DNA from 4 places in the Mesobacillus sp. genome. Region 3 is predicted to be linked to each of the others. Evidence: predicted binding sites of a transcription regulator. Region 3 holds the regulator's gene; each other region holds the start of a gene.
What was found. The regulator LexA, encoded in region 3, represses DNA repair genes until DNA is damaged. The targets are predictions, from matches to a motif close to CGAACATATGTTCG.

Region 1 (3,170 bases), on a different contig from region 3:
TGTATATCCCCTTGAGGTCGAGCATTGGCTCTGCTCCCACGAGAGCATCCAGGAGGCAGCGGTCATCGGGGTGCCGGATGATAAATGGGGCGAAGTAGTTACGGCATTCATTGTAACAGAGGAAAACTCTGTTATTACAGAGAATGATATAAAAGATTTTTGCAGACTGAAGCTTGGCGGCTATAAGATCCCAAAGAAGATTCATTTCATTACCCAAATGCCAAAGACTCATGTCGGAAAAATCGATAAGAAGCAGCTGAAGGAAACTGCAGCGGCCATGCGAAACCGGGTAATTTAATAGACTGCGTTTCCGGAATGAAATTAAATATTCCGGAATAATGAATGTGAACTCCGGAATAAAAAAATCTGGAAAGAAGAACGTGATTTCCGGAATAAAATCAAGTAATCCGGAATAAAACCAGGTTTTCCGGAAAAAGTGACCTGGTTTCCGGAATGAAATTTCGGAACAAGAAAATTAGGAGCCTCCGTCAAATTCCGCAGCGCAGCAAAACCAAAAAGGCATTTCAGCTGACTTTCGCAGACTGAAATGCCTTTTCATCTTTTATGAATAGGCACAAGAAGATGTTCATTGTAAACAATAGTGCGAGAAGAATCATCATACCTTTAAACGAAAGCAGTGAAGCTGCCAGGGGAGCTAGACTTGCTCCTGTCAGCAGGACGAATGAATAGAGTGAAAGTGCCTTTGCCCGCTGGCTGCTGCCGAAATGGCCGATCAGGGTGATGGCTGTCGGTATGACGAGTGAGATCGAGGAAACGAAAAAAATTGAAAAGACGATTAAATGAGCCACAGAATGGAAGAATGTCAGCGACATGGCACTGAACACACCGATTGCAAGACCGCCCATTAAGGTCTTCAGCTCCCCCCACCAATCTATAAGCCTGCCGGTAAAAAGAGAAAGCAAAGCCCCTATCAAGCCGACGAGTCTAATCATCATTAAATCTGAAGACGGTCCAGAGAAGAATCTGCCTATGCTATCGTAAAAAGCAATGATGGCAAAAAGAAGTGAAAATGTGATGAGATAGCATTTTACGAGCCGCGAATCTGTCAAAAGTTCGATAAATACCTTATGAATCGGTTTCCCTTTATTTGCAGTGGGTGGTGTTTCTTTTAGCAGAAAGAAGGAAGCTGCAAATAGAACAAGGTAAACAACAGAGAAGAAAATATAAACCGTGCTCCAGGAATAGAGCTCTGCCAGAAAAGCACTGGAAACCTGGCCGAAGATTCCGGCAATCAGGAAGCCGGTATTGATTAGTACAACCAAAATTGTTCTTTGCGTGAAAGAAAACAAGTCGTAGGAATAGGCAAAGGCAACAGAGGCAAAGGTTGCAAGTGTCATTCCCTGGAGAGAACGAGTAAGCCAGAGAGTCATCGACCCTGCGGAAAAGCCAACCGCCAGTGTCGTCAACGCCGATGCGAGCAGCCCATAAACAAGGATTTTCCTGCGTCCGGTTACATCGGAAATCGGGCCGAAGGAAAGCAGCCCGCATGCATAAAAAAAGGTAAACAGCCCCCCGGCGAGGACAACATGGGACTCAGGAATGGTTAAATTGTCTGCAATGTTGGAATAAATGGGAATCAATGTGTAAATATTGCTGGCGACCATAATCGCGCAGACCGTAAGAAGGATGGCCGTTTTTTGGAAAAAACTTAAAGCCTTCACTGTAATCACCTGCCATCAATAACATATGCAATAGCCCAGCGGCATGAAGGTTGTTCATGGCAAAAATTAACGGGCTTATCGCTTCCAAATCAGCCGTGAAAAAAGGTATAATGGATTCATATACAGAACAATTGTTTGGCAGAATGAAGAGCATCCAAAGGCGCAATGATAGGCGCCTTTTCAATTTTCTATAGTTAAGAGATTACCAGTTTTACAGACTTCTATACAAGAAGGAGAAAGGGGAAGTCAGATGTCTGTACGTTTAGTATTAGGGCGTTCAGGAAGCGGGAAGACCGAGCTGATCATTGGGGAAATCAAGGACAGGCTGATTGCTGATCCTCAAGGGGACCCGGTCATATACCTGGTGCCTGAGCAAATGTCGTTCCTGTCTGAATATCGATTGTCCACAGATCCCGATCTCGGGGGCATGATCAGGGCACAGGTATACAGTTTCCCACGTCTCGCCTGGCGTGTTCTGCAGGAAACAGGAGGATTTACCCGCCAGCATTTGGACAGTGTCGGGACCAGCATGATGATCCGCAAGATCATCGAGGACAAAAAAGAGGATCTAAAGATATTTCAAAAAGCTGCTGACAAAAATGGCTTTATCCAGCAAATGGAACAGATGCTGATTGAATTCAAGCGTTATGCCATCAAGCCGGAGGAACTTTCAGAAAGGGCTGCTTCATCTTCTGAGGGCGATAAGGTGCTTGGACATAAGCTGCATGACCTGGAAATCGTTTACCGCCAATTTGAAGATGAGCTTTTTGGAAAGTATATCGACTCCGAGGATTACTTCAGGCTGCTGGCTGAGAAAGTCCCGGCTTCGGATTATTTAAAAAATGCAGAAGTTTATATAGATGGGTTCTACAGCTTCACTCCTCTCGAGCTTATGATTATTGACCAGCTGATCGGCACATGCAAAAGAGTGACGATCGCGCTGCCTGTTGATAAAAGCTTTAGGGAGGACCAGCCGGATGAGCTCCACTTGTTCAGGATGACTGGTGAAACATGCCAGAACCTTCATGAAATGATCAAATCAAAAGGCTATGAGCTGGAAGAGGAGATTGTCCTGACAGAGCAAAAACGCTGGCACGATGAGTCATTGCAGCATCTGGAGAGGGAATTCGATTCCAGGCCTGCAGTGAAATACGCTGGACAGGCTGCCATTCATATTGCCCAGGCAGCGAACAGAAGAGCGGAGATGGAAGGGGTTGCCCGTAAAATCCGCGCACTGGCACGGGAAAAAGGCTATCGATACCGGGATATTGCAGTTCTTATGAGAGGAACGGAATACCGGGAAGTACTGGAAACGATATTTGATGACTATGAACTTCCCTATTTTATCGACCAAAAAAGAAATATGCTGAACCATCCATTGATTGAGCTCGTTCGTTCCAGCCTGGAAACGGTACTTGGAAACTGGCGCTACGAGCCGATTTTCAGGGCGGTTAAAACCGATCTGCTTTTCCCGGCAGAAGCCAATAT
Region 2 (3,170 bases), on a different contig from region 3:
TGTTCTTCCCTGTTGTTTCAGCAAGCATTTCATCGGTTTTTTCCCTTGAACGATTAAATACGGAAACGGTATAGCCTCGGCTTTCGATATTCATCGCGAGATTCTTACCCATTACCGCCAGGCCAATTACTCCGATTTGCTGTTTTGCCATATTATCAGCTTCCCTTCTGCCTATAGTCGATGGTTCTTATCGATCTTTTACAATTGGAAGTGCGGTGAAAATAATCTTGTCTGGTCCCTTATATATTTTGACTAAAGCTATCCTTTATAAACACAAATCTATTGATCTTTTTCTTCATTATCCTTCTTCCTTTGCTCTTGTAAAAAATCTTTATTGAAACTGGTATCTGTTCCTTTCGTTTCCCTTTGCTGCTTATTCAATTGGGAACCGGCTAGGTCGATTATACTTTTTCCGTATTTCTCTCTAAGAAGGCTCATTGTATTTAGCAGCGGTTCTTTTTTCGCTTCCTGTTCATATGAAAAGAGATCAAGCTGTTTAACGGCTTTGTCCGCCTCAAGAAGGTCTGTCCCCGTTATTCCCAAAAGCCGCACAGGGTCACCATTCCAATGCTTCAGGAACAGTGTTTTTGCTGCAGCTGCAATTTCTTCTTTCATGGAAACAGGGTTTTGAAGCTTATGGCTCCTCGTGATTGTCTTTCTGTCCTTAAATCGAATCGTGATGCTGATATTTGTCGCTACCGCCTCCTTCCGTTTCATCCTTGCCGCTACCTGCTCGGAAAGTCTATCCATAACCTTCATCAGCTCATGCTGGTTGGAGATATCTCTTGGCAATGTTGTTGAATTTCCAATGCTCTTAAAATCATATACGGAATCCGGATCTACGGCCCGGTTATCCTGGCCATTCGCGCGATCCTTAAGCCTCAGTCCATTGATTCCCAGCAGGCCTTTAAGCTGGATTTCATTTGCCTGTGCCAGACCGCCAATGGTTTGAATTCCAATACTTTTTAGTTTGTCCGCTGTCTTGCTTCCTACTCCATGCATTTCTCCAACCTCAAGCGGCCAGAGTACCCGAGGGATATCACGCTTTCTTAAAACTGTTATCCCCAAAGGCTTTTTCATATCAGAGGCCGTTTTGGCAAGGAATTTATTAGGAGCTATCCCAATACTGCAAGGCAAATCAAGCTGCTCGAGAATCCTTTTTTGGATGCTCTCGGCAATTTGCAGCGGTGTCCCAAGATCTGGACAGTCAGTGATATCCATATACCCTTCATCGATCGAAACGGGTTCTACCAGCTCAGTATACTGGCGCAATAAATCGAACATCGCACTGGAAGCTGCCCGGTATCTTTCAAAGTTGGGTTTCCTTATGATTAAATCCGGACAAAGTTTTTTAGCTTCCCATAATGGCATAGTGGTCCTGACACCGAATTTTCTGGCTTCGTAGCTGCAGGTGACGATAATCCCTCTGCGCTCCTCGGGGTTTCCAGCTATTGCGAGAGGCTTCCCCTTTAATTCCGGGTCATACGCCATTTCAACCGAGGCATAGAAGCTATTCATATCAACATGTAAAATAACTCTGCCTTTTTTCGGATACATTTCTTTCATGACATCCACTTCCCAAATATACGTTCCCTTTATTTTAACAAAAAAACCGTTTAAAACACAGATTGGCAGCTAGATAAAAAAACTGTGAACTTTTTGTGATGAAAAAAACGATGATATTAAAAAAACCTTAAGAGGAGCCGATATAAAAGGTACAAAAAATATATTTTGCATTGTTAGTTTCTTGCTGATAACAGGCATCTCTGCAGGGTTTCTCATTTGCTTAATTGTGCAATCGTTAGCACAGTTAAGAATGAAAAAGTGAATCCTGTGAACAGCAATACGAGCCAAAATTTATTTTTATTCATGAATTGATCATACGGAGGAATTTCTATGCAGCATTGGTCCATTGGCAAGAAATATGGAAGCGTTTTTATCATTATCATGGCAATTTTCCTTGGCAGCTTCATTTATTTATCAACTGTACTTAATAACCTTGCAGGAGCAATTGACCAGGCCGAGAAAAAAAGTGATTACGCCATCATGATCAGCGATATGGGTTCGACCTTTCGCCAAAAGTACATCATCATCACTGATTACATAACCGAGCCAAAACCCCAGCTTCTTGAATCGTATAAGAATGAAACAGCCAAATTCAATGACGCTGCCGACAAGCTTAAATCAAACGTGAAAACAGAAGAAGAAACGACACTATATAATGCAATCATCAATACTGATAAACATATGGACAAGGTATGGGAAGAGGAAATCTTAAAAACCGTCGCGGACTTCAAAGCGAATGGCGAGCAGGTGGACATTTTCACACAAATAAGCCTTGCTAACAAGGCGGAAACGATTCGCGACATGAATATCGAGAAATTAAATTCATTCAGGATGCTGATCCTTGATGACAGGGCAAGAATCATGAAGGAGACACACTCATCGATTGCTTCAATGCTCCAGAATACATTAATCCTTATTATCATTGCATTCATCATTTCAGCAATAGCGATGTATTTCGTCTCACGCGGAATTAGCAGAAGCCTGAAAAATGTTGTTGGATACTGCAAGAAGCTGGCTGCAGGCGAGCTGAATGTCAAGCCACTTGAAGCAAAAAGCAAGGATGAGGTTGGACAGATTATAGTTGCTATGAACCAGTTATCCGGGAACCTTAAGGCATCCATTTCGAGCATCCTCGAGTCTTCGGACCAGGTAAATGAAATGTCCAGGAATTTGAGGCTGAATGCAGAAGCAACTACTGAGGCAAATAATGAAATCACTGCATCGATTATGCAGGTAGCATCAGCTTCTGATGAACAGGTGAAAATATCAGAGCGCACAAATGAGGCTGTTGAAAACGTTACTTCACAATTGGCCGAAGTGACAGGCTCACTTAAAGAAACAATTTATACTACCACTATATCAAAAGAAAAAATTGAGCAAGGTAAAAATTATGCATTCAGCGTCACCGAGCAAATGGATAAGATTAATGAAAAGGTTAATGAATTATCTCATGTCATCCATTCTCTTAAGAATAACTCACAGGAAATCCATCGAATCATTGAGATTATCACTGACATCTCAAACCAGACAAACCTGTTGGCACTTAATGCTGCTATTGAGGCGGCGAGAGCTGGAGAGCACGGCAAAGGATTTGGTGTAGTCGC
Region 3 (3,170 bases):
TCCTCCGTTTTTGACAAGAAGACTGACCTCAAATTATTTATTGTGCAATTGTGCTTCCTCTTCCTGTGACTCGATATATTCCAGATATCTTCTATTAACAGTGGCCTTGGAAACGTTAAAGCCGAAACCCCTCAGAGTCGCGGCGATCTCAGCAAAAGTCAGCCCATTATTTCGTAGTTTCACAATTTCTTCGATGGGCATATCCTTTCTTTCCCGGCCGGAATTTTCGCCCTGTTTTTTTAAATTTCTCTGCGGCCTGTATCCATGCTCAATGGCCCGTTTCATTCCACGCTTGATTTTTATATTGTGGATTTTCCTCTGGTACTCTTCAACCATACTGACAATTTGCAAAACCATCGAGTCTGATTCTGAAAGCTGGAGTTCACCATGATGAGAAATACTATAAAGTTTTATCTCTTCTTTCAAAATACAGTGCAGTAATGCCACTTTCGCGTTTCCCCTGCCAAGCCGTGTTTCATCCTGGATGAGCAGCGCACGAATACTTTTATCCTTGATCAGCTCTAGCAGCTCCAGTATTCCTTCCCTCTCGAGATCATATCCGCTCGCCTGCTCTTTAATGACCCTAACAACCTCGAATCCATAACTGCCTGCCAGTTTAAGCAGCTCCTCCTCCTGCCTTGCGAGCGAGGATTCCTGTGTTTCCTTGGTGGTACTCACACGGCAGTAGATTATTGCTTTCATTTTTTCACCTATTTTCAAATTGCTAATTATCTTTCCGCGCCGGCAATCTGTGTTGGTTCCCCTTGCTCAGCGGCAACTGGGATCATGATTTCGTCACCCGGATGAATGACTTCCCCATTTATTCCGTTTTCCTTTTCAACCCAGCTTACGAATTGCCTTTCTGAGAGATTATGTTCGTCTTTAAAGGTTTGGGCAATTTCCCATAGTGATTGCCCTTCTTCTATAGTAACAGTTATGTATTGATCATCGGAAATCATTGAATGGACTTTCACAGTGAGTGAAAAAATCAGTCCTGCTGCAATTAAAATAATAGCATATGAATTGTTTGCCCATAGTTTTTTCATATCCAGCACCTCTTACGAATGTTTGTTCGATTATCTGTCTTTTATTATAAAGCGAACATTTGTTTTGTGTCAACTAAAAATTCGAACTTATGTTTGTATCTGTAATTTATGCATGGTATAATAAGGACAAGAAATGATATGAGGTGCGTGAATATGACAAAGTTATCAAAACGGCAGCAAGACATATTTGAGTTCATCAAAGGTGAGGTCAAGAAAAAGGGTTATCCGCCATCCGTTCGTGAAATCGGCGAAGCTGTTGGACTTGCCTCCAGTTCCACTGTTCATGGACATTTAGCCAGGCTTGAAAGCAAGGGATTGATCCGCCGGGATCCGACCAAGCCGCGTGCAATTGAAATCCTTGAGATTGAAGAGGACAGCCGGATCCCAAAATATAAAGTTGTTAACGTCCCTGTCGTTGGTAAGGTAACTGCCGGTATGCCGATAACCGCAATTGAAAATGTAGAGGAGTACTTCCCTCTTCCGGACCGCCTGGTTCCGCATGATGAGCAGGTATTCATGCTTGAAATCATGGGGGACAGCATGATTGAAGCGGGTATCCTTGATGGGGATTATGTCATTGTAAAACAGCAGAAGACTGCGAATAATGGTGATATTGTAGTTGCCATGACAGAAGAAGATGAAGCAACTGTGAAACGCTTCTTCAAAGAGAAGGACTATTTCAGGCTTCAGCCGGAAAACTCCTCCATGGATCCGATCATCCTTCGCAATGTATCTATACTCGGCAAAGTAATCGGTGTTTACAGACATATGCATTAAAAAAGCAAGCGGGCTGCCGCTTGCTTTTTTTCATTCTATTAAACTGGGACTATGAGAATAGCACATTTTATCAAAAAATAGGTTTTAGCCTTAACTCCTTGTCCTCTGCTTCATAAGATAAAGTGTAATATGAAAAGCCACCAGGGAAGGAGTTGAACAGAATGGGCTACAACCGTAACAACAATGATGTCGCAGATATTTTTTATCCTAATCGCGACAGAAACCAGGTGAGAGCGACAATTGACTTCGATGACCTTTGCCGCGCAGTACGCCGCTGTATTATCGAAGATTTGGCAGGAGCTCAAGATGATAACAGGGATGATGATCGTGATCGTGATCGCGACCGCCGCCGCCACAGAAGATGCGGATGCGGCTTCTAAGCCATCCTTAATCTCCGTCTTTGACAAAACATCCCGAACGGCCAGTGCCGTTCGGGATGTTTTCTTTATTCCCAATCTATTTTTTTAACTGGGAGTATGTTTTCAATCTGATTAAAGTACTTCGCCTTTTGGCTGTCTGTAAGCCAAATATGGACGGTACCATAGTCCTGGCTTGTCCTGATTAACCGGCCGATTCCCTGCCTTAATCTTAATAACATATAAGGAAGATCGACGTCTGTTTCAGGGTTTTCAGCATGCTTTCTTTTTGCCATAAATACCGGATCATGCGGAGGGAATGGCAAGGAAGACACTATAACCTGAGTAAGTGATTCCCCGGGTACATCTAAACCTTCCCATAAACTAAAGGAACATAAAACGGCTGAGTGTACTGTCTGGAATTCTTTTACTGTCTCGCTTATTTCCCTGTCACCTTCAAATAAAACCGCAAATGGCCATTGCTTTGTTTCAGCCCACCCCTTGAACCGCTCCATTTCCTGTTGAGAAGAAAACAGCACGAGTGAGCTGCCGCCTTTGGTCATTAAATCCTTCCCAATTTGCTCCCATTTCTCATATTCTGATGATTGAATATGTGCAGCCATCTGCATTTGTTCTTCATAATCGAATGGGGAATCGACGGTAAAGGAATTGAACTTTTCAATACCGAGGCTCTTTGCAATATAACCAAAGTCACCTGCCTGTGATAAAGTCGCAGATGAAAATATAAATGGTATGTTTTGAGAGAATACTTCCTTCTTCAGGATATCCTCAACCAGGCGAGGCATGATGACTAATGAGGTCTGGACCTCATTCTCCTCCAGCCAGAATATGCCTTCATCATTTTTCAGAAAGATCCCAAGTCCATATGAAAAAAACTCCAGGTATTCTTCCATTATTTTTAAATGATAATCGTCTATCACAAACAGCTCGGCATCGAAGACGAGCTGATCCATCAGTTCACTGACCTTCT
Region 4 (3,170 bases), on a different contig from region 3:
TCTCTGCAACTAGTATAAGAGAATTATTAAGCCGCCTCAGCATCATGCTGTCACTATAGGCAAAATTTAAGAAATTTTCCTGGATTTTGCCTGGAATGATCCCTTCATATGTAAAATTCCAGCTAGTTTTCGCCACATCCTGGACTTGTTTTATATCTTCTTCATTCATTTTCCTGATGACATACTCCACTTAATCAACCCCTGTAAATTACACATTCAATGTGATTTCCTTCTCATAAAAAAGTTTTAAAATTGGTGCGGTCACTTTGTCGAACTTTTCCTGGTCATGGAGTGGAATCCATGCAGCTTCTAGTAAATCGTCATTTGCCTTATTGTGCCTATCAAAGCCCAGTTGGCCGCCAATCACTTCCGCTACGAAGGTATATTTATTTTGTTGCGCTGACAGCAAGCCTTTTAGGCGCACATGATAGCCAGTTTCTTCTCTTACTTCCCGGATGCAGGCCTCTTCTGGACTCTCATCCTCTTCCATACCGCCGCCTGGAAAATTCCAGACGATCCGTCCACCGAAAACATATTGTTTTACCATCAATAAGTGTCCGTCACGAATGATCAATGCCTGAGATATCATCCCGCTATCTCATTGTTACAGTTTTCTTTTACAATAAAGTCCATGACTCTCTCATTCTCAAGCATTTCATCGGTTTCAACAAACCCCAGATTTTTATAAAATTGAATCGCTCCTTCATTTTCCGGAACGACAGAAAGGCGAACCCTCTGGCAGCCAGGGTGCTTCTCGATGATCATTTCAATGATTTTTTCCATGGCCAGCCTTCCATACCCTTTGCCCTGAAAATGTTCGCCAATCATAAACCTCGGCACCCAGTGCTGGTCGTAATACTCATTTTCCTGAATGTACTCTACCGCTGCCAGCCCAACTACTGTATCGCCTTCACAGATAGCGTACGGTGTGAACTTGGGATCGACATATGCCCAGGCAATCGTCGCCAAATTCCTTGCCACAAACTGCTTCTGATCTTCGGAAACCTCAAGCCTAGCGCAGTCCCGGATGTTTTCCTGTGTAACACGTTTAATTTCAATCATTTTATCAACACCCACTCTCTATATGGAAATAATTCGGGTAAAATGGGTGAATTCCCTGCCAGGTGGATAAATTTAGGTCATTCTTCAACTTATATTGATTTTTCTTCTTTTGGATGGTCTTAAGAATGCTTATTAGAACCATCTTGCCCGGATTTCTTCTCCCTGGATGGTCTTAAGGAAGCTCATTAGAACCACTCAGATCGGATTCTTCTCCTGGAGGATTTTAAGGAAGCTCACTGGAAGCTTCCTGCTCAGATTTTTTCTCACTGCAGGGTCTTAAGAACACTGCTTCATTAAACTTTTTTCATGGTATAGAATAAGCGCAGCAACATTTTTCCATTAAAAAAACCCGCTATCCAGCGGGACTATAATAAGACTGATGTATGTATTCTAATTGGTGCGTTCTCTGCAATATATATTAATCCCTATTTCTCTAGCACCTCGACACCGACAATATCATCAAATTTAATCGCCACCGCTGCTCCATCTGCTGTCACCATTCTTACCTCCTTCCGAATAGGATCAAGATAGTGGACATGGCCTTTTTCCTGGTAGGTGAATCCGTCTTCCCATTTTGAAACAACTATTTGATATGTAAACTCCATGGCCTCGCAAATGCGATTTTCGAACTCGGCGATTTGGTATTCATCGAGGATCGGCTTTGCCTGCCGCAATTCGTCGCGAGCCAGCTCCCATAAAAGCGCCCGGTGTTCCGGAGCAAAATGGGCAGGTAAAAACTTGATTTTCCCCCTGTCACGAATTCTCACTCCAATCCCTCCTTCCTAAATGATTTAATGTTATTATAACCCGAACACAGGTTCGTAACCTATAGTAAAATTTTTTTCATAAAAAAAACAGCTCCAGATCCTGTTTAAACAGGGTGGAGCTGTTTGGTGAGACAGATAAATTCTAGATGTCCTTCTATGCAATGACTTCATGATATTTGAAATAAGTCGACAGTTTTGACTCAACATGAGTTTTCCAATCATCCAAGGGAACGTTCAAATCTTTAAGCACTTTATAGGCATTCACCCAGGCGCTCATTTCAGCTGTAATCCGGTAGGACCAGTCATTCAGCCATTTATCATAATCAAGTTCGCCATTGACAAAATCAATTAAATGACCGATTTCATGTGCAAAAGCATAGATATTTTCTAAAGTCGTTGACAAAGGAATCGTGATCGACATATTAGGATTAAAATTGATTTTCTTCTTGGAGTCATATATCACTTTGCAGTTCAACTTTTCCGCCTCTTCTACTAAACGTAAAAAAGTGCCATATGTAACCATACCTTTTCCCCTTTTGATTAAATAGTTTTTCTCTCTATTATATATATTTTAGTAAAAAGGTATACCTATTTTACAAAATATTCTGATATTTTTTTAAAAAATAACCATGAATTTTACCTACCGACCAAACCTCCCGATGACATGTTTGCAGCAACTCAAATATTTTTCTAATTTAAAAACACTGGAATACTCTTATTTTCGACAAAAATTTTAATTTTTAAAGCGTCAGCTTCATTTTTTTTAATATAAGATAGCCAGAGTGAAAATAGTTATGCTAAATATAATGCCTTCACATTGGCGGCAGGTTGTATTTAGTTAAAAGGAATCAAATACAGATCTCAAAAGTAATCTGAACAAGAGGATCATAAGTCGGAAAGGCAGGATAATTAATTCCGGTATCCAAAACAGTACATCGAAAACAAAATCCCAAATATCATAAATCCCTTCATTCTTCTTCTTCCTTCTTTTTTCTGCTCGTTTTTCAACAAACATATTCATTCTCCTCATTTATCCAGTTTTCTTTAATAGTAATTACGACGCTCGGCAAAAAAAGTTTCAATAAAAGACACTTCATTTCAAGGATGAAGTGTCTAATCATGCTCTTTCATTTTTTTCAATAACTCAGCCGAACTTTCAGCAGCGATCATTTCCCCATTTACCACAGCATACGGTGACATACGGCATTCTTTGCACCTGCTTTGGCACTCATATTCCTGCACCGTAACGTTTTTTTGCCCCAGAAAATCCTGGTATGCTGCATGATCCTCTTCCTTCAGAAACTCCTGAAGATTTCGCTGGCAAAATTCAATCTTCACTTT

Region 1: the regulator LexA is predicted to act here: its motif matches at 1,807-1,820, upstream of addB (helicase-exonuclease AddAB subunit AddB).
Region 2: the regulator LexA is predicted to act here: its motif matches at 1,580-1,593, upstream of AC3EBE_RS14180 (DNA polymerase IV).
Region 4: the regulator LexA is predicted to act here: its motif matches at 1,871-1,884, upstream of AC3EBE_RS10495 (YolD-like family protein).

What each region holds. Positions count from the first base shown of each region.
Region 1 covers NZ_JBYNSB010000060.1:12,875-16,044, forward strand. The annotation lists gene AC3EBE_RS21440 (class I adenylate-forming enzyme family protein) at 1-298, shown strand, start outside; gene AC3EBE_RS21445 (MFS transporter) at 525-1,682, opposite strand; gene addB (helicase-exonuclease AddAB subunit AddB) at 1,933-3,170, shown strand, end outside.
Region 2 covers NZ_JBYNSB010000035.1:63,866-67,035, forward strand. The annotation lists gene gndA (NADP-dependent phosphogluconate dehydrogenase) at 1-151, opposite strand, end outside; gene AC3EBE_RS14180 (DNA polymerase IV) at 280-1,566, opposite strand; gene AC3EBE_RS14185 (methyl-accepting chemotaxis protein) at 1,897-3,170, shown strand, end outside.
Region 3 covers NZ_JBYNSB010000041.1:24,105-27,274, forward strand. The annotation lists gene AC3EBE_RS16405 (YneB family resolvase-like protein) at 34-702, opposite strand; gene yneA (cell division suppressor protein YneA) at 729-1,046, opposite strand; gene lexA (transcriptional repressor LexA) at 1,200-1,823, shown strand; gene AC3EBE_RS16420 (hypothetical protein) at 1,985-2,203, shown strand; gene AC3EBE_RS16425 (ATP-dependent DNA helicase) at 2,269-3,170, opposite strand, start outside.
Region 4 covers NZ_JBYNSB010000027.1:23,330-26,499, reverse strand. The annotation lists gene AC3EBE_RS10510 (GNAT family N-acetyltransferase) at 1-190, opposite strand, end outside; gene AC3EBE_RS10505 (NUDIX hydrolase) at 209-589, opposite strand; gene AC3EBE_RS10500 (GNAT family N-acetyltransferase) at 586-1,062, opposite strand; gene AC3EBE_RS10495 (YolD-like family protein) at 1,488-1,829, opposite strand; gene AC3EBE_RS10490 (hypothetical protein) at 1,984-2,352, opposite strand; gene AC3EBE_RS10485 (DUF1450 domain-containing protein) at 2,943-3,170, opposite strand, start outside.